2 regions of the Alteromonas sp. WD8-37 genome follow, and region 2 is predicted to be linked to the other one. Evidence: predicted binding sites of a transcription regulator. Region 2 holds the regulator's gene; the other holds the start of a gene.
What was found. Region 2 encodes ArgR, which controls arginine synthesis, uptake and breakdown. Its sites were predicted from a motif close to ANTGAATANNTATTCANT; they were not measured.
Positions count from the first base shown of each region.

Region 1: the regulator ArgR is predicted to act here: its motif matches at 5,432-5,449, upstream of ACTUJZ_RS02480 (citrate synthase).

Region 1 is NZ_JBUZOV010000001.1:527,307-540,028, forward strand. Features, by position in the region: gene ACTUJZ_RS02460 (glutathione S-transferase family protein) at 1-322, shown strand, start outside; gene ACTUJZ_RS02465 (mannose-1-phosphate guanylyltransferase/mannose-6-phosphate isomerase) at 630-2,048, shown strand; gene ACTUJZ_RS02470 (phosphohexomutase domain-containing protein) at 2,045-3,520, shown strand; gene ACTUJZ_RS02475 (DUF3429 domain-containing protein) at 3,517-3,939, opposite strand; gene ACTUJZ_RS02480 (citrate synthase) at 4,040-5,320, opposite strand; gene sdhC (succinate dehydrogenase, cytochrome b556 subunit) at 6,008-6,382, shown strand; gene sdhD (succinate dehydrogenase, hydrophobic membrane anchor protein) at 6,376-6,723, shown strand; gene sdhA (succinate dehydrogenase flavoprotein subunit) at 6,725-8,497, shown strand; gene ACTUJZ_RS02500 (succinate dehydrogenase iron-sulfur subunit) at 8,513-9,223, shown strand; gene ACTUJZ_RS02505 (2-oxoglutarate dehydrogenase E1 component) at 9,397-12,216, shown strand; gene odhB (2-oxoglutarate dehydrogenase complex dihydrolipoyllysine-residue succinyltransferase) at 12,226-12,722, shown strand, end outside.
Region 2 is NZ_JBUZOV010000007.1:33,842-46,563, reverse strand. Features, by position in the region: gene ppc (phosphoenolpyruvate carboxylase) at 1-2,070, shown strand, start outside; gene ahr (NADPH-dependent aldehyde reductase Ahr) at 2,185-3,186, shown strand; gene mdh (malate dehydrogenase) at 3,250-4,188, opposite strand; gene argR (transcriptional regulator ArgR) at 4,410-4,874, shown strand; gene ACTUJZ_RS13805 (type 1 glutamine amidotransferase domain-containing protein) at 4,926-5,609, opposite strand; gene ACTUJZ_RS13800 (TonB-dependent receptor) at 5,756-8,926, opposite strand; gene ACTUJZ_RS13795 (type 2 periplasmic-binding domain-containing protein) at 9,355-10,203, shown strand; gene ACTUJZ_RS13790 (hypothetical protein) at 10,193-11,152, shown strand; gene udk (uridine kinase) at 11,255-11,878, shown strand; gene ACTUJZ_RS13780 (NupC/NupG family nucleoside CNT transporter) at 11,902-12,722, shown strand, end outside.

The DNA.
Region 1 (12,722 bases), on a different contig from region 2:
CCGCCTGGCCAGCCAGCGCTACCTGGCCGGCACCCAAATCACCGAAGCAGACTGGCGCTTATTTACCACACTGATCCGGTTTGATGCCGTGTATCACGGGCATTTTAAGTGCAACCGTCAGCAAATATCCGATTATCCGGCGCTAAATGGCTACATGCGCGAACTGTATCAGCACCCCGGCGTCGCCGAGACCGTCAATTTTGACCATATTACCCGGCACTATTATTACAGCCATACTATGATTAATCCGACCCAGATTGTACCTGTAGGGCCAAAGCTGAACCTGGATGAGCCCCACGGGCGCGATGAGATGTTTATCTAAGCGCAACGCGCTCACTCAGCCCTGGCGGGCAGTTAACTGGATGGCACCGGGCAGGCTGGTCTGATGCTTGCTTCGTGCCCGCTAACTCTTTAACTCTGTGCCCAGAAGCTCGTAAGGGCGGGGTGAACAGGCATAATTGGTCATCATATAGTCGTAGCACTAAATTTATTACAACTAATAGTCATCTTTTGTCACGTTTTTTAAGTATGAAGGCCAAATAGCTATGTTATTGATTGATTAGGCTGTATAGCTTGCATAACATAGTGGCAGGACTCTTGCGTTGACGCAGTAAAGCATAGGATAGAACATGAAACCAGTAATTCTGGCCGGTGGCTCTGGCAGCCGCCTGTGGCCAAAATCTCGCGCCGCCCTTCCCAAGCAATTTCTTGCTCTGACATCTGAACAAAGTATGTTGCAGGAAACCTTATCCCGGCTCGACGGCATTGATGCCAAGAATCCCATTGTGATTTGTAATGATGCCCACCGCTTTTTAGTGGCAGAACAATTACGTCAAAAGCAGGTGGCGCACGGTGGCATTTTATTAGAGCCAGTGGGCCGTAATACCGCGCCAGCCATTGCGCTGGCCGCATTACATGCGTTGCAGTCAGATGCTGATGATAATTTACTGGTGCTGGCTGCCGACCACCTGATAAAGCACACCGAACCTTTCCACAAAGCCATTGCTCAAGCCGAGCAGTTGGCCAATGCCGGCTACCTGGTAACCTTTGGCATTGTGCCGGACGAGCCGCACACCGGCTATGGGTATATCAAAGCGGCGCAGGAACTGGAGCCGGGTTTTGTGGTGGACCAGTTTGTAGAAAAGCCAGATGAAGCCACAGCCCGCGAATACGTCGATTCGGGCAAGTATTTCTGGAACAGCGGCATGTTTATGTTTAAAGCCAGTCGCTATCTGGAAGAGCTGGAAAAATACAACCCGGAAATGCTGGCCATCTGTAAAAAAGCCATTGAAACCGAAGCCAAGGATTTAGATTTTATCCGTATCTCCGAAGAAATCTTTAGCTCCTGCCCGGACGATTCCATCGATTATGCGGTCATGGAAAAAACCGCCAAGGCAGCCATGATCCCGCTGGATGCCGGTTGGTCAGATGTGGGTAGCTGGTCATCGTTGTGGGACACCGCCAATAAGGATGCACAGGGCAACGTCATCAAAGGGGATGCAATCCTGGAGGATGTACATAACAGCTACATTAATGCCGAAGGCCGGCTGATTTCGGTCATCGGGCTGGATAATGTGGTGGTGGTGGAAACCAAAGATGCGGTGATGGTAGCCAACAAAGACAAGGTGCAAAATATTAAGCAGGTAGTGAACCGCTTAAAAGCTGAAAAGCGCCCTGAATTTGAATTCCATCGCGAAGTATTTCGTCCATGGGGCAGCTACGATTCCATTGATAGCGGTGCCCGTTTCCAGGTTAAACGGATCACGGTCAAACCGGGTGAAAAATTATCGGTGCAAATGCACCATCACCGCGCCGAGCATTGGATTGTGGTTTCTGGTACCGCCAGTGTCACCATTGGGGAGACTACCCGGATGGTGACCGAAAACGAGTCTACCTATATCCCAATTGGCGAAGTACACGCACTGGAAAACCCGGGCAAGATCCCATTGGAGCTGATTGAAGTGCAATCCGGTGCGTATCTTGGCGAAGACGACATTGTGCGCTTTTCAGACCGTTATGGTCGTACCGCGAAAAAGGCCGACGCATGAGTAAAATTACCTGTTTTAAAGCTTACGATATTCGCGGTGAACTCAATGTGCAGTTAGACGAGGCGGTGGCATACCGTATCGGTTATGCATTTGCCTCGGTGTTGGCTGCCCGTACCGTAGTAGTAGGGGGCGATGTGCGCTTAACCTCGACCCCGTTAAAGCTGGCCTTAAGTGCCGGCCTGATTGACGGCGGGGCCAGTGTCACCGACCTGGGCATGACCGGAACGGAAGAGATTTACTTTGCCACTAAACATTTAAAAGTGGACGGTGGTATCGAGGTCACAGCGAGTCATAATCCCATTAACTATAATGGCATGAAACTGGTCAAAGCCGGTGCTATCCCCATTAGCGGTGACACCGGCCTGCATGCTATCCAGCAGGCGGCTGAACAGCTCGATACCGATTATGTGAATGAGCGTTTGATGGCCTATACCGGCAATCAGCCCATTGATAGTCGCGCCTTTTACGACGGCCATAGCCACATCACTCAGGCAGCATTGATACAATCCGGCCAGTATCAGCAGGACTCTTGTCTGGATGCCTATGTTGAGCATATTTTATCGTATGTCGAAGCGGCCAATTTCAGCCCGCTCAAGCTGGTGGTCAATGCTGGCAACGGCGCGGCAGGCAAAGCGCTGGATGCTATCGAATCCGGGCTGCAGGCGCGCAATATTCCGATTGAATTTGTTAAGGTGCATCACGAGCCGGATCCCAGTTTTCCTAACGGGATCCCCAACCCACTATTACCGGAAAATCGGGCAGATACCGCTGCTGCAGTGCGTGAGCACAAGGCAGACTTCGGCATTGCTTGGGATGGTGATTTCGACCGCTGCTTTTTGTTTGACGCCGACGGCGAATTCATCGAAGGCTATTACATTGTAGGTTTGCTGGCGCAAGCCTTTTTGGAAAAAGACCCGTCAGCCAGCATCATCTATGATCCGCGCTTGTACTGGAATACCGAGGCCATCGTGGCCGAGCTGGGTGGCACACCCATCAAAAGTAAAACTGGTCATGCTTTTATCAAAGAGCGGATGCGCAAGGAAGATGCGGTTTATGGCGGCGAGATGAGTGCTCATCATTATTTTCGCGATTTTGCCTACTGTGATACCGGTATGATCCCTTGGTTGCTGGTGGCTGAACTGGTGTGTGTGAAGAAAATGTCGCTGGCTGCCATGGTAGAACAGCGCATTCAGGCCTATCCGTCATCTGGTGAAATTAATAGTAAGCTCACCGATGCGGATGCAGCGCTAGAGCGGGTGCTGGCAAAATACAAGCCAGCGGCAGAAGTGGTGGACGAGACTGACGGGATTGGACTGGAGTTTGGCAGTTGGCGCTTTAATTTGCGTAAGTCCAACACTGAGCCGGTGATCCGGCTCAATGTTGAGTCCAAAGGCGACATTGCCCTGATGGAGCAAAAAACTGCAGAACTGCTTAGCCTGATCCGCCAGGAAGATGGTCAGCCTGTAGCTTAATTATTCATAAAAATCATCCAGGCGTGGCACAGCACCACTACGGTGGTCAGTGCCACGCGAAATGCCATATAACTCATGATCTGCGCCTTTGGCAGTGCCAGGGTAAACTTGTCATACAACAGCACGCCCAGGTACGACATGGACAGTATCCCCAGGGTGCGTACATCCGCACCTAAGATCAGGCATCCCCAACCAATAAGGGTCGGTAGCATAGCGATATACAGCTGATGACTGGTGGTCTGTTTGGTGATCGCATCATACCAGTGGATCCCGCCAAAAAATGACAGCAGCACGGCTGAATACAGAGTGAAATAATGCAGCGCGGCATAATCACCCAGCACACCAAAGATAGCCAGTAGTGGCAGGCCGACAAACGGCAGCAGGCCGGCAGCACCTAACAATACAGCCGGGTAGGGCATAGTGAGTCCTCGCGTTGATTTATCTTCATACAAGCCAGCTTAATACGCTGGCCCAAACAAAAATAGCGCCCAAAGGCGCTATTTTTTTCAACCATCCCAATTATTTATTGATTGGGGTGTATTTGCGCTTGCTGTAACCTTTGTACAACTGACGCGGACGACCGATCTTTTGTTTTTCATCGCTCATCATTTCGTGCCAGTGTGAAATCCAGCCTACTGTACGGGATAGGGCAAAGATACAGGTAAACATGTTGGTCGGAATACCAATCGCCTTCAGTACGATGCCTGAATAGAAATCAACATTCGGGAACAGTTTCTTCTCTGCAAAGTACTCGTCTTCCAGCGCGATACGCTCCAGCTCCATGGCAACATCCAGCAGTGGATCCTGCACATCCAGCTCTTTAAGTACTTCGTGGCAGCTTTCACGCATCACAGTGGCGCGTGGGTCGTAGTTTTTGTAAACCCGGTGACCGAAGCCCATCAGACGGAACGGGTCGTTCTTGTCTTTGGCACGTTCGATAAACTCAGGAATACGATCCACACTGCCAATCTCTTCCAGCATGTTCAAGCAGGCTTCGTTGGCACCACCGTGAGCCGGACCCCATAAAGAGGCAACACCGGCAGCGATACACGCGTACGGGTTGGCACCGGATGAACCTGCCAGGCGAACTGTTGAGGTAGACGCATTTTGTTCATGGTCAGCATGCAACGTAAAGATACGATCCATAGCACGCTCGACCGCCGGGCTGACTTCATAATCTTCCGCCGGCACTGAGAACATCATGTTCAAGAAGTTAGCTGCATAGCTCAAGTCATTGCGTGGATACACAAAAGGCTGACCCACGTTGTACTTGTAGCACATCGCTACCAGCGTCGGCATCTTAGCAATTAAGCGATGTGCACTGCGCATACGCTCTTCTGGATTGCCGACATCCAAATCGCTGTGATAGAACGATGACATCGCACCAACGGTGCCACACAGCATCGCCATCGGGTGGGCATCATTTCTGAAACCATGGAAGAACATGTTAATTTGTTCGTGCACCATCGTGTGACGGGTGATGGTTTTACGGAATGTTTCATATTCTTCTTTGTTCGGTGCTTCGCCGTTCAACAGCATGTAACACACTTCCAGGTAACTGGCGTCACGCGCCAGTTCCTCGATGGGGTAGCCGCGGTGTAACAATACACCATTGGCGCCATCGATGTAGGTGATCTCAGATTCGCAGGATCCGGTCGCCATAAAGCCGGGGTCAAAGGTAAAATACCCGTGAGCGCCCAACGAACGTACATCAATTACATCTTGTCCTTCAGTACCGGACCAAATAGGAAGTTCTATTTCCTTGTCGCCCGCTTTTAAAATGGCTTTCTGATCTGCCATACATTGCTCTCCTCAGAATGGTTCTGTTTTCAGCAAATTCGTCAAAATAATGGCGCTTTGCTGGGAAAAGTGGCGTATTTGTACTTTATTATGCATCCCGAAGTCAATTTAAATGCATATTTGTACAATATATATTCTAGATTGTCGCAAATTATCACCCACGCTGTTGCTTTTTTGCACCAATTGTGTGGGTTAAAAAATCTTCACGCGCTAAGCCCAGGCCTAAATATGTTTAATGCCACGATAAAAATCATAATGTTAGCGAATAGTTAGCTCACCCGATGCGCCATGATGAAGGGAGTTACCGCACTTACGGGGTGGCTGTCGGCAACCGATCACACTTTGTCTGCGTAGTGATTGCCGTCAGAGGCTGCTAAACTGCCCCTGTTTATACATTTAAGGATAGCCTTTCTGATCAAGTATTCAGCTAATACCGCTGACCTGCCGGCTTAATGTACGACCATGGTGGCAGACGTCTACAAAAAATTGTAATTATACAATGTGCTAGATATACTCGGGCGTGCTTAATTTCAGACACATCTAGGTGCTGTTTAAAGCAACCTTAAGTTCACAAATTGTTAATAGCTCAACGGATGAGAACGTTAACATTAATAAACGGAATTGCTCAGTCAGGACATAAAAACAACGAGTAATTCATTGTCCCTACGGATAAAACAGGCATAAATTGTGAAAAAGCAAAGACCAGTTAATTTAGAGCTCAATACCATTAAATTTCCGCCTTCTGCTATTTCGTCAATTCTTCACCGCATCACCGGCGTCGCAATGTTTTTTGCGCTGCTGTTTGTTATTTGGGCGTGGGCTGTATCAGTGTCCTCGCCTGAAGGCTTCGAACAAGTCCAGGGCCTTATGGCTGGCGTCTTGGGTAAAGTAATTGCGATTGGCACCTTATCAGCACTGACCTACCACATCTTAGGTGGTGTGCGTCACATGGTGCAGGATAAGGGCTACTGGGAAGAACTTGAATCAGGCAATCTGAGTGCAAAAATCATCATCGCACTATGGATTATCCTGACCATCGTATTGGGAGTAGTACTATGGTAACGAATCAGGCAAGCGTCAAACGTAATGGCATTCAGGATTATGTTTCATTACGTACCACCGCAGTAATCATTTTCGCTTTCACGCTGGTAATGGCGTGGTTTTTTATCACAACAGACAATCTTACCTTTGATGTGTGGCAAGGCTTTTTCTCCAGCCTGACCATGAAGGTGTTTACCCTGGCAACGCTGGTATCCATCATGATTCATACCCGCATCGGGTTATGGCAGGTACTGACTGACTACATCAAGTCAACCTCAGTGCGCGCAACACTTCAGTGGGTTCTAAACCTGATTGCGTTTGCCTACGTGCTTGTTGGTCTGTTTGTTCTGTGGGGTGTGTAATATGAGTTTACCAGTACATGAGTTTGATACCGTTGTGATTGGTGCCGGTGGCGCCGGAATGCGCGCTGCTCTGCAAATTTCACAATCTGGCAAATCCTGCGCACTTTTATCAAAAGTGTTTCCAACCCGTTCACATACTGTGTCTGCCCAGGGTGGTATCACAGTAGCGTTGGGCAATTCCCACGAAGATAACTGGGAATGGCACATGTATGACACTGTAAAAGGGTCTGACTACATTGGCGACCAGGATGCCATTGAATACATGTGTGAAACCGGCCCGAAAGCCATTCTTGAAATGGAAAACATGGGGCTGCCCTTCAGCCGTTTCGAAAACGGTAAAGTGTACCAGCGCCCATTTGGCGGCCAGTCAAAGAACTTTGGCGGCGAGCAGGCCGCTCGGACCGCTGCAGCCGCTGACCGTACTGGTCACGCCTTGCTGCACTTGCTGTATCAGCAAAATGTAAAAAACAAAACCAAAGTATTCAGTGAATGGTACGCGCTGGACCTGGTGAAAAACCAGGATGGCGATGTAGTTGGCTGTACCGCCATTGATATCGAAACTGGTCAGGTAGTCTATTTTAAATCTCGTGCTGTGGTTCTGGCGACCGGTGGTGCAGGGCGTATCTTTGCCTCAACCACCAACGCGCACATCAATACGGGTGACGGTATTGGTATGGCATTGCGCGCCGGTGTCTCTGCACAGGATATGGAAATGTGGCAGTTCCACCCCACCGGGATTGCCGGTGCTGGTACGCTGGTAACCGAAGGGTGCCGGGGTGAAGGTGGTTATCTGCTTAATAAAGACGGTGAGCGCTTCATGGAGCGTTATGCACCAAATGCTAAAGATTTGGCTGGCCGTGATGTTGTGGCCCGTTCGATGATGACTGAGATCCGCGAAGGCCGTGGTTGTGAAGGCCCGTGGGGCACACACATCAAACTGAAGCTGGATCACTTAGGTAAAGATGTATTGGAATCTCGCTTGCCGGGTATTCTGGAATTATCACGTACTTTTGCCCACGTCGATCCGGTAAAAGAACCAATTCCGGTTATCCCTACCTGTCACTATATGATGGGGGGTATCCCAACTAACGTACATGGCCAGGCCCTGCGTGTGGATGAAAACGGCAACGATCAGGTGGTTAATGGCTTGTTCGCTTGTGGTGAAATTGCCTGCGTATCGGTTCACGGTGCTAACCGCTTAGGCGGTAACTCACTGCTTGATTTGGTAGTATTTGGCCGCGCAACCGGTTTACACCTGGGTGAAAAGCTTAATGAAATGAGTGCTACCCGCAATGCCAGTGAGTCTGACCTTGAAGCTGCCATGAGCCGTTTCAACCGTTGGGAGAACTCAGAAAAAGGCAAAGGTGAAGATCCGGTTCAAATCAAAAAAGACATGCAGAAATGTATGCAGCTTAACTTCTCGGTATTCCGTGAAGGGGATGCAATGGCCGATGGCCTGAAAGAGTTGCGCGAAATTCGCGAACGTTTGCAGCATGCCCGTTTGGATGATAAGAGTTCAGATTTCAATACCCAGCGTATTGAGTGTCTGGAGCTGGACAATCTGATGGAAACCGCTTACAGCACAGCCGTAGCGGCGAACTTCCGTACTGAAAGCCGTGGTGCCCATAGCCGCTTCGACCATCCGGATCGGGATGATGAAAACTGGCTGTGCCACACCGTCTTCCGTCCGGAAGATGATTCAATGGTGAAGCGCCAGGTGAATATGTCACCTAAGCTGCGGGAAGCCTTCCCGCCCAAAGCGCGTTCTTACTAAAAAAGGTTATCAGTCATGAAGCTAGATATTTCTATTTATCGCTACAACCCGGAAGAAGACAAAGCACCGCGCATGCAAGACTACCAACTGGAGGTTGATGACGGTGTGGATCTGATGGTATTGGATGTGCTGCTTAAGCTAAAAGAGCAGGATCCTACTTTGTCTTTGCGTCGCTCCTGCCGTGAAGGTGTATGCGGCTCGGATGGTATGAACATGAACGGCAAAAACGGCCTGGCATGTATTACCCCTATCTCGGCACTGGGCAAGGGCAAGATTGTGATTCGCCCGCTGCCAGGCTTGCCAGTGGTACGTGATCTGGTGGTTGATTTAACCCAGTTCTATACCCAGTACGAAAAAGTGAAGCCGTTTTTGATTAACGATGCTAAGCAGCCGCCGGCGCGAGAGCATCTGCAGTCACCAGAAGAACGTGCTAAGCTGGATGGTCTGTACGAGTGTATATTATGTGCATGTTGTTCAACCTCTTGCCCCTCGTTCTGGTGGAATCCGGATAAATTTATTGGTCCGGCAGGCTTGTTACATGCGTATCGATTCCTGGCCGACAGCCGTGACACCGCCACGGAAGAACGGCTAAACGACCTGGATGACGCATTTAGCGTATTTCGTTGCCATAACATCATGAATTGTGTCAGCGTATGTCCTAAAGGATTAAACCCGACAAAAGCCATCGGTAAAATCAAATCGATGCTATTGCAACGGGCTGTTTAGTTAAAATTCTGTAAATAAAAAATTTACAGAGTGTGAACCCCTAAATGGCCATCCCTTCGCGGATGGCTATTTTTTTATATACGTGGCCTAAATGGTTGGTTCTGTTGTAAATAACAGTCATAATAAGCGCCTCGTGTTATTTCAGTTTTTACAAAACGTAGCAAGGCACAAAAATGCAAGAAAGCGTGATGAAAGCATGGTGGGATTCGTCGCACATGGCTGGCGCCAATGCCGCCTATGTCGAAGAGTTGTACGAAATGTACCTCGAAGATCCGCAGAGTGTTTCAGATTCCTGGCGACAAGTCTTCGATAACCTGCCTAAAGTAGAAGGGGCAGAACTAGAAAAAAACCATTCTGCCATTCGTGACCAGTTCAAAAAACTGGCCGCATTAGGACCCACCGCGAGAATGGCCACGCCTTCTCAGGACAATGCCAGCGCCGCCGACGGCCGTCAGGTCAAGGTGCTTCAGCTTATCAATGCGTACCGTTTTCGCGGTCATCAGCACGCTAATCTGGACCCGTTAGGCCTGTGGCAACAACCTCGGGTGCGGGATTTAGAATTATCTCACCACAATCTTTCCGAGTCTGATTTCGACAGCATCTTCAATACTGGATCGTATGCCTATAACGGCGAATCGATGTCACTGGGCGATCTGTTCAAATCGCTGAATCGGACCTATTGTGGCTCGGTAGGTGCAGAATATATGCACATTACTGATACCGAACAAAAGCGCTGGATTCAACAAAAAATAGAATCTGTGCAGGCCAAGCCGGAAATCAGCAAAGACCAGAAGTTATCCATTTTGAAAGGTCTGGTGGCTGCTGATGGAATGGAAAAATACCTGTCTTCAAAATTCCCGGGCGCCAAACGCTTCTCGCTGGAAGGCGGCGATTCACTGATTCCGATGCTTAAAGGCCTGATCAGCGAAGCCGGTACTGCCGGGGCCAAAGAAGTCGTCGTGGGCATGGCTCACCGTGGCCGCCTGAATGTACTGGTTAATGTACTGGGCAAAAACCCGTCGGTACTGTTTGATGAGTTTGCCGGTAAACATGATGAAAGCTTAGGCTCGGGTGATGTGAAGTACCACGCTGGCTATTCATCTGACTTTGCTACGCCAGGCGGTAATGTGCACCTGGCACTGGCGTTTAACCCGTCACACCTGGAAATTGTAAATCCAGTGGTGATGGGCTCTGTACGTGCCCGCTTAGTGCGCCGTAACAACGATACCAGCGCGGTGTTGCCTATCACCATTCACGGTGACTCAGCCATTGCCGGTCAGGGTGTGGTGCAAGAAACCTTTAATATGTCTGAAACCCGCGGCTTTGCAGTGGGTGGCACAGTCCGCATCGTGATTAATAACCAGGTGGGCTTTACAACCTCCAAGTTGGAAGATACCCGCTCCACGCAATACTGTACTGACATTGCTAAAATGGTGCAGGCGCCGATTTTTCACGTGAATGCTGATGATCCAGAAGCCGTGGCTTTTGTCACCAAGCTGGCGCTGGAATATCGCAACAAGTTCAAAAAAGATGTGGTGATTGACCTGGTGTGCTATCGCCGCCACGGCCACAACGAGGCCGATGAGCCGAATGCCACCCAGCCGCTGATGTATCAGAAAATCAAAAAGCATCCGGTACCCCGCGTATTGTACGCTGATCAGCTGATCGCCGAAGGCATCATTGAGCAGCGTGACGCGGATAAGATGCTAGAAGATTATCGCGCCGCGTTAGACCACGGTGCCTGTGTAGTAGATGAATGGCGGCCGATGACCGAGCACTCGGTGGACTGGTCACCGTTTTTAGGCCACGACTGGGATGTGGACTATGATGGCAGCATCACGGTAGAAAAACTTAAAGAGCTGGGCGAGAAAATTACCAGCTTTCCGGAAGATGTGAAACTGCATTCACGGGTCAATAAGCTGTATCAGGATCGTAAGGCGATGGTGGCCGGCGAGAAAAAACTCGACTGGGGAATGGCTGAAAACTTAGCCTATGCCAGCCTGGTGGATCACGGTAGCAGCATTCGTTTTACCGGCCAGGATTCGGGCCGTGGTACCTTCTTCCACCGTCATGCGGTACTCCACAACCAAACCGATGGCTCCACTTATATGCCACTCCAGCATATCCGTGAGGGTCAGGGCGAAATCGAAATATACGATTCTGTGTTGTCAGAAGAAGCGGTAATGGCATTTGAATACGGCTTTGCCACAGCAGAGCCGAGCTGTCTGACCATTTGGGAAGCACAATTTGGTGACTTTGCCAATGGCGCGCAGGTGGTGTTTGACCAGTTCTTAAGTTCTGGTGAAGCCAAATGGGGCCGTTTATGTGGTCTGACAGTCTTGCTGCCACATGGTTATGAAGGGCAGGGTCCGGAGCATAGTTCTGCACGTTTGGAACGCTTCTTACAATTGTGCGCCGACCACAACTGGCAGGTGTGTATCCCCTCGACACCGGCACAGGTATTTAATATGCTGCGTCGTCAAATGCTGCGCCCCATGCGTAAGCCGTTGATTGTCATGTCGCCTAAGTCGCTGCTACGGCATGCGCAGGCCACCTCTAGCTGGGAAGAACTGGCCGAAGGGGTGTTCCACAATGTGATTGGTGAAGTGGATGATCTGGACCCGTCAGAGGTCAAGCGCGTGGTCATGTGCTCGGGCAAGGTTTACTACGATTTGGTCGATCAGCGCCGCAAAAATGAGCAAACAGACGTTGCCATCATCCGATTGGAGCAGCTTTATCCATTCCCGTCTGAGGAATGTGCTAAAGTCGTGGCCCAGTACAGTCACGTCAAAGATTGGGTTTGGTGTCAGGAAGAGCCACAGAATCAGGGTGCCTGGTATAACAGCCAGCATCATTTCTGGGCAACCATTCCAGAAGGCGCCAAGCTGTCATATGCAGGCCGTGAAGCATCGGCTTCACCTGCCGTAGGTTATGTATCAGTCCACAATCAGCAGCAAAAAGCCCTGGTTGAAGACGCACTCACGATTAAATAAGGAACAATGATGACAATTGAGATTAAAGTTCCGGTCCTACCAGAGTCAGTTGCCGATGCCACCATTGCAACCTGGCACGTCAAGGCCGGTGACTCGGTAAAACGCGATCAGAACCTGGTTGATATTGAAACCGATAAGGTAGTGCTGGAAGTTGTAGCACCTGCCGACGGTGTTATCAGTGAAATCATTAATGACGAAGGCGAAACCGTGTTAGGCGAACAGGTTATTGCTAACCTGGACGAAAACGGTAAAGCTGACAGCAAAGCCAAGGCTGATGAAAGCGACAAAAAGTCATCTCAAGATAGCCAGAAAGACGAAAAGTCCAGCGAAAAAGCTGAAGCTAAAACTGCGGACAAAGGCGGTAAAACAACCGACGTAAAAGTACCGGTGCTGCCTGAGTCTGTGGCCGACGCCACTATCGCCACCTGGCATGTGTCCGTGGGTGAGCAAGTTAGTCGTGACCAGAACCTGGTTGACATCGAAACCGACAAAGTGGTGCTGGAAGT
Region 2 (12,722 bases):
GAAATTCGCTCTGAGCGCCCCACCCCGGTGGATGAAGCGCGTTGGGGCTTCTCAGTGATTGAAAACTCACTCTGGGAAGCTGTGCCTGAATTTTTACGCGAGCTGGATGAGCGCCTGCAAAAAGATTATGGCGTTAATCTGCCGCTGGACAGCGCACCCGTTCAGTTTAGCTCCTGGATGGGCGGCGACCGCGACGGTAACCCTAATGTGACCGCGACGGTCACCGAACAGGTGCTGTACCTGGCGCGTAAACGCGCGGCCAAATTGTTTGCGCAGGATTTTGATCGCTTGCAGGTTGAATTGTCGATGTACGACTGCAGTGACGAAATGCGTGCGGTCGTGGGCGATGCCAATGAACCGTACCGCGCGCTGTTACGCCCGCTGGTAAGCCGCCTGGCTGCCACCCGCGATGGGATCTCAGACTATCTGGCGGGTAATGAAGTCAGCCAGAAAAACTGGATCAGCGACAACAGCGAGCTGCTTGAGCCGCTACTGATGTGCTACGACTCCTTGTGCAAACGCGGTATGAAAGTCACCGCTGATGGCCTGCTGATGGATACCATTCGCCGGGTGCGCTGTTTTGGTGTGCATCTGTTGCGTCTGGATATCCGCCAGGATTCTGAGCGCCATGCCAATGTATTAAGCGAAATCACCCGTTATCTGGGCTTAGGCGATTATGGCCAGTGGAATGAAGCCGACAAGCAAGCCTTTTTGCTGCGCGAATTGTCGTCCAAGCGGCCACTGTTCCCCGCTCAGTGGGATGCGTCCGATGAAGTGAAAGAAGTGCTCGATACCTGTCGGGTCATCGCCAAGCATAAACGCTCCGGCTTTGGCATTTACATTATTTCCATGGCCAGTGAGCCGTCGGATGTAATGGCGGTGCAGTTGTTGCTGCAGGAAAGCGGTGTCAGCTGGCCGATGCCCGTGGCCCCGCTGTTCGAAACGCTGGACGATTTGAACAACTCACCCGAAGCGATGCGCCGCTTGTTGTCTATCGACTGGTATCGTGGCTATATCAAAGGCCAGCAGTATGTGATGATCGGCTATTCTGATTCGGCCAAAGATGCCGGCGCTCTGGCTGCCGGGTGGGCACAGTACGAGTCGCAGGAAGCGCTGGTTAAAGTGGCCGAAGAGTTTAATACGCGCCTGACTCTGTTCCATGGCCGGGGTGGCACCATCGGTCGCGGCGGTCTGCCGGCGCATTCGGCGATTTATTCACAACCGCCAGGCTCCCTGGAAGGTGGCTTCCGGGTGACCGAACAAGGCGAAACCATTCGCTATAAATTTGGCATGCCACGGCTGGCCAAACGCAGTTTAGGCATTTATGCCAGCGCCATTATCGAAGCCATGTTGTTCCCACCGCCAGAGCCAAAACCAGAATGGCGCGAGCTCATCACTAAAATGGCGGCCAAAGGGCGGGACAATTACCGCTATACCGTGCGCCAGGATGAAGATTTTGTGCCCTATTTCCGGGTAGCCACACCAGAGCAAGAGCTGGGTAAGCTGCCATTAGGTAGCCGGCCGTCCAAGCGTAAACCGCAAGGCGGCATTGAAAGCCTGCGCGCAATTCCTTGGATCTTTGCCTGGGCGCAAACCCGGTTAGTTTTGCCTTCCTGGCTGGGGGTGATGCGCGCCATCGATGAGGTCAAAGCCGAGTCGGATGAAAAGGTAGTCAGCGAAATGTTCAATGACTGGCCGTTTTATCGCTCCCGCTTATCTATGCTGGACATGGTGTTCCATAAAGCCGATCCGCGCATCAGTGAAGCCTATGATGAGCGTTTGGTGCCGCAAGAGCTGGCCCACTTTGGTAAATCGCTGCGTGAAGAGCTCAAGCAAAGTGTGGAGTCGCTGCTAAAACTGACCGGCCAGCCTGAAATCATGTATCAGGATCCGCAAGGTAAAGAGTCGATGAATATCCGTGCCGGTTATCTGCAGCCGCTGCATTATCTGCAAATTGAGTTGCTCGATCGGGTCCGTAAAGCCGGCGATGATGCGCAAAACACCGCGTTGGAACGCGCCATGATGGTGACCATCGCCGGTATCGCGATTGGTATGCGTAACACCGGGTAACCCGCTATACCATGATAAATCAAGCCGGCCTGTGCGCCGGCTTTTTTTATGCGCGCTGAACCAGCCAGAGCTTTGCAGGGTAAAAATACTCTCTGCCATTATCAGGAGTGACATATGATTAAAGCATACGCAGCCAAAGAGCCCGGCGGCAAACTGGAGCCGTTTGAATACGACCCGGGTGAACTGGGCCAGTATGAAGTTGAAATCGCGGTGGAATCCTGTGGCTTATGCCATAGCGATTTGAGCATGCTCGATAACGAATGGGGCATGACCGAGTATCCGTTTGTGCCGGGCCACGAGGTCAGCGGCAAAATTACCCAGGTGGGCGACCAGGTTACCGATTTAAAACCCGGTCAGCGGGTCGGCCTGGGCTGGCACTCATCCTACTGCACCACCTGTAACACCTGTATGCAGGGCGACCATAATTTGTGTAGCGATGCCCAGATGACCATCGCCGGGCGTCATGGCGGCTTTGCCGATAAGGTGCGCGCGCAGGCCACTGCCGTCATCCCCCTGCCCGATGATATCAACCCGGATGTGGCTGGCCCGCTGTTTTGTGGCGGCATCACCGTCTTTAACCCGCTCACTCAGTTTGCCATCGAGCCCACGGCCAAGGTCGCGGTCATTGGCATTGGCGGGCTGGGCCATATCGCGCTGCAATTTTTGCGGGCCTGGGGCTGCGAGGTAACTGCGTTCACTTCCAGCGAAGATAAGCAAAAAGAAGCCAAAGAACTGGGTGCACACCATGTGCTTAACAGCCGCAGCGACGAGGAGCTGGAACAGGCAGAAGGCCGTTTTGATCTGATTATCTCCACAGTCAATGTCAAACTGGACTGGGACAAGTACATTGCCACACTAAGCCCTAAAGGCCGGCTGCACTTTGTCGGCGCCACCTTAGAGCCGCTGGATATCAATGTGTTTGGCCTGATTATGGGCCAGCGGTCTGTGTCCGGCTCACCGGTGGGCAGCCCGGCGACCATTAAAAAGATGTTGAAATTTGCTGCATTGCATAATATCGAGCCGGTTACCGAAACCTTTGCCTTTGAGGATGTGAATGAGGCACTGGACAGACTGCGCGACGGCAAGGCGCATTACCGCATTGTGTTAAAAAATTAACAGACGCCGAAAACAAAAAAACCGGGCTTCAGGCCCGGTTTTTTAATTTATGCACTATCAAACTTAGCCGTTAACAAACTCAACGCCAATTTTGATGTCGTTGCGCAGGCCGTCCAGCATGTCCTGCTTAGCGCTTTCTTCAAAGTCGCTCAGCTCGCCGTAAGGCAGAATTTCTTCTACACCATTTGGCCCCAGACGTACCGGGTGCGCGAAAAAGTCAGCATCGTCGCTGTCGTCGGTTTGTACATAGGTGTACTCAACCACATTCTCGCCCTGCATTGCGGCAACCAAAGACAGGCAGAAACGTGCTGCCGCCTGGCCCATAGACAGGGTGGCCGAGCCGCCGCCGGCTTTGGCTTCTACGACTTCAGTACCGGCGTTTTGAATACGCTTGGTCAGACTGGCAACTTCATCATCGCTGAAGCTCACGCCTTCTACCTGAGACAACAAGGGCAAAATGGTGGTGCCTGAGTGGCCGCCGATTACCGGTACATGCACATTGGCAGGATCAAGGTCTTTTAGCTCTGCCACAAAGGTCTCAGCGCGGATCACGTCCAGCGTGGTCACACCAAACAGTTTGTTCTTATCGTAAACCCCTTTGGCTTTCAGGGTTTCTGCTGCGATAGCCACTGTGGTATTTACCGGGTTGGTGATAATACCTAAACAAGCGCTTGGGCAATGCTCAGCCACACCTTCTACCAGGCTTTTTACGATGCCGGCATTGGTGTTGAACAAATCAGAACGATCCATACCTGGCTTACGCGGAACGCCAGCAGGGATCAGCACCACGTCAGCGCCTTTTAGCGCTTCGCCCAGGTCTTCTTTACCATGGCCGGTCACTTTCACCGCGGTGGGGATGTGGCTAAGGTCAACGGCAACCCCCGGAACAACTGGCGCTACATCATACAGCGCAAGATCCGAACCCGCTGGCAGTTGTGTTTTCAACAACAGCGACAGCGCCTGACCAATACCACCGGCAGCACCTAACACGGCTACTTTCATTTGATTTCTCCTATGGAAATTTACGTTTGTTAACGACTGCGTCACCCTAAAGCAACGCCGGACAAAACACAATTAGCGAATCGTCGTAGACGAAAACACCCGCATTCTGTTCGTGTCGTATTCATTTGGTTGCATGATTATGCAATTAAATTGCTTAAAGTCCAGCTCTGCGGCACAATAATAGCCCTTTCTCACCGCAACACCAAACAACAGTAGGCGCTATGGCAAACCAAAAACAAGAACAACTAATCAAAGCGTTTAAAGACATTCTGAAAGCCGAAAGCTATGGCTCGCAGGGCGATATCGTTGATGCCCTTAAAGCCCAGGGTCACGACAATATCAGCCAGTCCAAGATATCCCGGATGCTGAGTAAATTCGGCGCGGTACGTACCCGTAACGCCCGGGGCGATATGGTGTACTGCCTGCCGCCGGAATTAGGCATGCCCACGGCTAAGAGCCCGCTTAAGCAACTGGTACTGGACATTGTACACAACAACGTCATGGTAATCATTCGCACCAGCCCGGGCGCGGCACAGCTTATCGCACGGCTGCTGGACTCGTTAAGCTCAAAAGATGGCGTGCTGGGCACCATCGCCGGCGATGATACCATTTTTATCGCCCCGGCTGATGTGAGCCGCATTGAACAACTGCGTCAGCGCGTCGAAGATTTATTTGATAATGTGTAACGAACAGGCGCTGAGCTAGCTCAGCGCCCACCTGAGTAAGTTCTGGCTAACTTATTGAAGCGCCTTGATAAGCGCATCGGCCGCCGGCTTGGATGAAGGCGGATTCTGGCCGGTGATCAACTTACCCGACTGCACCACATGCGGCTCAAAGTCGCCTTTTTTGGAAAAATCACCGCCCTGCCTTTTCAACTCGTCCTCTACCAGATAGGGCACCACGTTGGTTAACTCCACCGCTTCTTCTTCAGAATTGGTAAAGCCGGTTACATCACGCCCTTTGATGTAGGGTTCGCCGTTAGTGTCTTTTACATTTTTCAGCACAATCGGCGCATGACATACCGCTGCCACCGGCTTATCATTTTGTAGCATATTTTCAATCAGGGTCTGCGATTCAATATTGTCTGACAAATCCCACAGGGGTCCGTGGCCGCCCGGGTAAAATACTGCGTCAAATTCATCCGCGCTGACATTTTTCAATGCCATGGTCGAAGCCAGGGCCGACGCTGCATGGCTGTCTTCGGAAAAACGCTTGGTGTCGTCAGTCAGCGCATCTTCTTCTAAGCTCATAGGGTCAATAGGCACCTGCCCGCCCAGCGGTGAAGCCAGCGTAATCGTGTAGCCAGCATCGACAAAGGCATAGTAGGGAGAGGCAAACTCTTCCAGCCAGATGCCGGTTTTATTGCCGGTGTCACCCATTTTGTCGTGGGAAGTCATTACCATCAGGATACGTTTGCTCATATATTCTCTCTTTTTGCTCAACATGGGTGTGTTTAATACTGACCACCGCGCCGGCAAGTTTACTATGGTGGGATCAGTGGCCGGCACCAGGGCAAAAAAAAGCCACCCCGGAGGGTGGCTCTTAAGAGTTGGTGTTGTAGCTCAGCTTAGAACTTGTAGCTGATACCGACACGGACTTCCCACAGAGAAGGGGCACGCACCAGGTTTTGTTCAGGCGCACCAAATTCACTGTATTCGTACTGACCCTGTTCATTGATGTCTGCATCTACTACAGAGTCACCTACGAATGAACCTTGACGGAAATCACCCCAGTCATCATTTAACATGTTGGTGAAGTTTTCCACTACGATGAAGGCCTGAGCGCGATGCTCATCGGTGAAGCCTGGCAGTTCCTGAGACACACGAATGTCTGCCTTAACCCACCAGTCAGCGTTTTCACTGTTACGGTCAACAATCTGACCACGTGCCAAGCCGTTTGCATCAACCCACTCATTAAAGCCAGCTTCTGCTTCAGCGGCGGTTTGTACCACGTTACCATCGCGATCCACAGTGTCTACGAAGACCACATTTGGATCATTTAGCTCAGGAACGTACAGCAATTGACGAGAACGCGCTGTATCCCACGGGAAGGCATCATCGTTACCATATACGTACGAGAACGGCTTACCTTCATTGGCAGTGGCAAACAAGCTAAAGCGCGTGTTGTAGCCATCGAAGAACTCATGGGTATAGCTCAACGATAGGTTAAAGCGGTTACCTACTGCGTAATCTGACGTGGCTGCCTGCGGATTGTTTGGATCCGTAGTGGCAAAGTTCACATAGTTAGAGAAGGCTACGGCACTGGTCATTGGGTTGGCATCTTGGGCGTCAACATACGCATAAGATAAAGTACCCTGCAGGCCGTTCTGCCAATCCTTAGTCACACCCAGTGAGAAGATTGTGGAGTCACCGTCACCCTGGGTTACATTACCCAGAATAAAGTCAGAACCTACACGACGATCCGCATCAACCTGCTCGTAAATCGGACGGCCGTCAAAACGGGTCGCACCGCTGTAACGAATACCCGCGTCGCGTACCAGTGCAGAATCCTGACGGTCGGTATACACCACATCGGCGGTAACGATGTAGTCAAACGGGGCCAGGTAGGTGGCACCAAAGGCATATTTCCACTCAGACGGGATGTCAAAGTTTGGATCCGTAGCATTGGTTTGGCCATCACCATCGGTCAGGCTGGTGTTTGCAACTTCATCAATCAACGCCTGAGGGATATTGTAGATAGGCTGACCCGCACCAGACAATGGTACGTCAAACAGTGAAGTTTCACCGCTTACCCAACCTGGGATATCGTCTTCACGGGTACCGATGTTAGTTACACCATCGTTTGAGTAGGCGTTAGAGATCCAAACATTCGGGTTACCGCCAGAGTACAGACCAATACCACCACGCAGTTCTAAGTCTTCGTTAACTGTGTAGGTCAAGCCTAAACGTGGTTGCAGCAGGCTGATGCCATCAACGTTGGCAGTGTTAGCAAACCCATAACGCTCCTGGAAGTTTTCATTCAGGCGAGGACGATCGTCAGAGCCATAGCTATCATAACGTAAACCAACCAGTACTTTCAGGTCGTCAGTGGCGTAAAACTCATCCTGAATATAGAAAGTTGTTACATCGAATGCAAACGATGCTGCGGCATCATTTGGATCGTTAGTACCGGCTGAGTTGTTGTAGTAGATACGGTCAGGACGGCCGGCTTCAAAATCTGCCAGGCTGTCAAAACGGTACTCACCCACAGTGTGCTGCATAAACAAGTTGAATACGTCTGTTTTTTCGTATTCAAAACCGGCTGTCAAAGTGTGGTCACCCAGATAATAGGTACCGGCCAGCTTCAGCGTGGTTACATCGTAGTTCATTTCGTTGGACTGACGAGAGTCATCCGGGCCCAGGTAAATGGTACCGCCATCTACAGTATCAATCTGTACTTCAGCAAAGCCCGAGGCTTCATCGATAGATTGCTGCAAGTTTTCCAGCTTAGTGTGGCCGATACGCAGTTCTGTAACAAAGTCCGGCGTCCAGTCAGAATATACAGAAGCTACTGCAGTTTCCAATTCAGCGCCACGCTTGTAGAAGTGGTTGCTAAACGGCAGCTCATCAGAGTCAGCGTCTGACTGGCTAATGCTAAAGCCTTCGTTCCAGTTATACACCAACGACGCACGGTGGGCAGAATTGATGTTCCAATCCAGCTTCACCAGCAGTTTTTCATCTTCGATAGGTGCTGATGGTGGCAGACCGCCCACATCATAGTTGTATACGCGCTGGGCGATTTCAGCAGCAGCGTCAGCATCTTCCTGAGAAATACGGTTGTTCAGGCCGTTGTAGTCAAACAGCTCAGCACCTTCCAGTTTTTCATAGGTGGCAAACAAGAACAGTTTGTCTTCAATCAGCGGCATACCTACATTGAAGCCATAACGACGCTCATTGTAGTTTCCATTATCACGCTCAACACCACCGGCGGAGTCGCCACGCATAGAATCGTTGGTGTAATCGAAAAACACACCACCGAATACTTCATTAGTACCTGATTTGGTTACCGCGTTGATGTTACACGCGGTGAAACCGCCGTATTCAACATCAAACGGGGCCAGCTCCACGGCTACCTGTTGGATAGCATCGTAAGGAAAAGGCATACGCTCAGTGGGGTAACCGTTGCTGTTCAGACCAAACGCATCGTTCATGCGAATACCGTCCAGCGTCAGGCTGTTGAAGCGCGGGCTTGAACCACCACAGCTGATGGCATCGTTTGAGCTTTCATCAACAAATACACGTGGGTCAGCACGAACGATATCGGTGATGCTACGGTTGATGGCTGGTGCGTTTTCCAGCGACTCCAGATCAAAAATACTTTGCGGGCCGGTGGCACCAAAGTGAACCGCAGACAAGGCACTGCCGCTAACCGAAATGACTTCGATGTCTGACGGGTTTTCTAAGGTCAGGTTCAGACCGTACGGGTCGCCCAGGTTAACAAATACATCGTTGATGGTGGTGTCCTGATACTCATCAGAATCCACGATGATTTGGTATGGACCGCCAACGCGTAAGCCCCGAAGGTTGAATTTACCGTTTTCGCCTACAGTAACTTCACGTGAGGTACCGGAAGGTACGTGAATTACTGTTACTTTAGTACCAGCAGCCGGAGAACCCGTTGGAGTTGTAATTGTACCCTGCATCGCAGAGGAGGTTTCCTGTGCCATCGCGGTAGACGCCAGGCCCACGGAGAGCGCTACGGCCATCGCGACGCGACTGATCTTAGATTTGGAGATCATTGTGTGTTTCCCTTATCCCGTATAAAAAGGTAAATGCAAATTCAAAGCTGTTTTCATTTGGTGTGCTGAAAATTTACGCGGCAGATTGTTAGAAATTTATGTTGCAGTTTTATGACAGTCTTATCGCAATGATGTGATAAGTGGATGAGATGCGGCTTTTTTTATTGTTTTTTTACCCGCCGCTGCTGATCCAACCCGACCTGCTTAAAATTCGTTCTGCTGCTCTGATTCAGCGCGGGGCTTATTTTTTCGTGTTTTGGCTTGAATAAACAGCGTTTATCCTGATTCAGAATCTTTAATATAAAACACATAAAATTCATAAACTTACTTTTTACTAGTAAGATTACCTGTTGCAATAAATAAGCTTAACTGGTGAAATCGCGGCTATAAATAAAACTAAGTGTTGTACACATCTTACCGTTGAGATCATGATGAAAGTTGGCAAGTCGACCATAATATGGACAGTTCTGGCGCTGGCACTTTTAGTCGGCTTTTTTCAGACTTACTCGCATTTTTCCGGCCTGACGCCGCAAATCGGTCAATATTTAAGCTGCAGTTCACCCCTGTCGACAAATAAAGACGAACTCAAAGTGTACCTGACCGAAACCGCGGTTGCCCAATCCCTGCTGACCACCTTATGCGCCAACGATGTCGTGGCCCGCCAGTTTGGTGATGTGCAGGTGGTGGTTGGCCAAAACGACTACGACACCTTTCGCTACATTAATCATGGGGTGGCAGATTTAGCCCTGGTCAAAAGTAACGTAATCCAGGCGTTTGGCGCCAATATGATTTACGACTATGACGAAATCGCTGCGCATGCTGATTACGGCGCCTTTTTTATCGCGTTACGCGAGAAACCGGCCTTGTCTAAAGAGTATTTATTGGGCAAACGCATAGGTATTCTGGATTACCCCAGCAGCCGTTCCGGCCACATTGTGCCCAAAATGGTGCTGCAAACTCTCGGGCTTAACGAAACAAATGTTAATCTGCACTACTACAGTTCGCATAGTGAGTTACGCCGGGCTTTGCTGGCAGGGGAGGTAGATTTGATTTCGTCGTACTGGAGTGAAGAAGACCAGGCGCGGTTATCTAAAAATTATACGGTGGCGTTGCAAAAAGATGTCAGTGGCATGCGCTGGTATTTAAAAATGCAAACTCAGAACACCGATTTGCGCTGTGCTATGCAAAAAGTGATTCGCACCGCCACTGCCGCCAGTAGCAATAGCTATTACCAAAAACTGGCGTTAACCCAGGACTGTATGAATAATGCTGGTTAATCGCGTTCCGGCTCAGCAATGGCTGCGCGCCGGGCTCATTGCTATTGTTTTGACCGTAGCGTTTCAAACTGCCATCGCCGTAGGCCAGATGGCAGGTTATCAGCTAAGCTATCATCAGGCGCTGGATGCCGTAGAGCGGCGTATTAGCCTGGACTCGGCGTATCTTGATGTGGGCAATAAAACCCTGAACACTCCAGTCAATGAGGCTGCTGTGAGCGCTTACTTACACAAGCTCAATCGGCAGCTGGATACTCAGACCTACCCGCTGCGCATCAGCCAGATGCAAACTGTGGCCAGCCCCGAGTCAATACCTGCCCATTTTCAGCCCGCGGCGACCCTGACCATGCAGTCTGCCGAGCAAACCCTATCGGTGCACATTGCCAGTGTGCCCTGGTGGCAGGCTTGGTCGCTGAGTCATGTGTCACTGTTACTGGGCCTGGGCGTAGCGCCTCTGGTGGCCAGAATCCAGTATAAGAAAAAGCAACGCCTGGCGGCGCTGCAGCCACAGGTAGATACACGTATTCCGCATCTGGTGATTGACTTGACCAGCAAGACGCTGGGTAATGGGGTGAACGATACCCGGGTCACCATGCACAATAAGCCGTTCTGTTTTTATGTGGCGCTGGTGCGCTATTGCATTGAGCACCCTGATTGCCAGCTGATGCACCACACCGATGTCCCTGCCGGGTTAATCAGCCAGGCCAACCAGGTATTCGGCCGACTGATTGAACTGGGCCATACCAAACGCAAGCGGCCTGATTTTAATGCCAATCTGGACAAAACCCTGAGCGAAATTCGCTCTGCGCTGGAAGAAGTGTTTGCCGAATTTGCTGCGCAAAAAGAAAAATATTACCCGCCCCGGGCGCAAGGCGAAGGATCGCGCTCTAAACAGCATTCTTTTGCACTACCACACCTTTGTATGCAAGATATTGAAATTATTGGCAACTAGGCAGCACAAGCCGGTGTTTTCGTGAGATTTATCGCAACTTAAGATTGATTCATAAGGCTCAATTGCGTATCTTTGCGTCAAGAAAATCAGCCCCCTATTGTTATGCAGTCTCCATTAATCATTGCTATTTCCGGTGCTTCAGGCTCCGGCAAGTCACTTTTTACCGAAAATTTGCTTAAAGCATTTTCGGTGCAGGGAAAGCCTGTGCAAATTTTGCGCGAGGATCATTATTACCGCGCTCAGGATCATCTTCCCATGGAGGCACGGGAAAAGAACAACTATGACCACCCCAACGCATTCGAGCATGAGCTGTTAAAAGCGCATCTGGAATCCTTGCGCAATGGAGAGCCCATCGATTATCCGCATTATTGCTTTAAAACGCATACCCGCTTGCCAGAGACTGAAACCCTGGCCCCGGCTCCGGTGATCATCTTAGAAGGCATCATGTTGCTGGCTCGGCCGGAATTGCTGCCATTATTTGATGTAAAGATCTTCATCGACACTCCACTGGATATCTGCCTCATGCGGCGCATGATGCGTGATGTGCGAGAGCGTGGCCGGACCATCGAATCGGTGGCTAAACAATATGAAGCGACGGTGAAACCTATGTATCATCAGTTCATAGAGCCAAGCCGCTTCACTGCGGACGTGGTGGTCACCCAGGGCGGCAAAAATCAGATTGCCCTGGATGTGATCAAGTCGCACATTCAGCAAGCCCTATTATAAAAAGAAAATAAAGGAACCCTGCTATGGTCAGTTTACTGGGCATTGTGTCGTTGCTCGGCGTCGCATTTTTGTTATCGTCGGCCAAGCGCAGCATTAGCTGGCGCACCGTGGGTGGCGCATTTGCGGTGCAAGCGTTGATCGGTGCATTTATTCTGTATTTCGAACCAGGCATTCAGTTTTTGCATGGCGCCACCAAGTTTGTAGGCAACATCATTGGCTACAGCCAGCAGGGTATCAACTTTATTTTTGGCTCACTGGGCGATGAAAGTCTAGGCTTTATCTTTGCCTTTAATGTGTTGCCGGTCATTGTCTTTTTCTCATCTCTGATTGCCGTGTTGTACTACCTGGGCATCATGAGCTGGGTGATTCGGTTAATTGGCGGCTTGTTGCAAAAACTGCTTAAAACCAGCCGGCCGGAGTCCATGTCAGCAGCAGCCAATATCTTTGTGGGCCAGACCGAAGCCCCACTGGTAGTGCGCCCGTTTATTCCCCACATGACCCGTTCCGAGCTGTTTGCCATTATGGTCGGCGGCTTGGCCTCCATCGCCGGCTCGGTTATGGCAGGCTATGCCAGTATGGGCGTTGAACTTAAATACTTGCTGGCCGCCAGCTTTATGGCCGCTCCCGGCGGCTTATTGATGGCCAAGATCATGTTGCCTGAAACCCAGCATGCTAATGATGAGCTCAATGAAATCAAAGCCGAAGATACCGATTACGCCAATGTATTTGATGCCGCCGCCAGCGGCGCCGCGGCGGGCTTGCAGCTGGCCTTAAATGTCGGCGCCATGCTGCTGGCCTTTGTCGCCTTGATAGCCATGCTAAACGGCATCATTGGTTGGGGTGG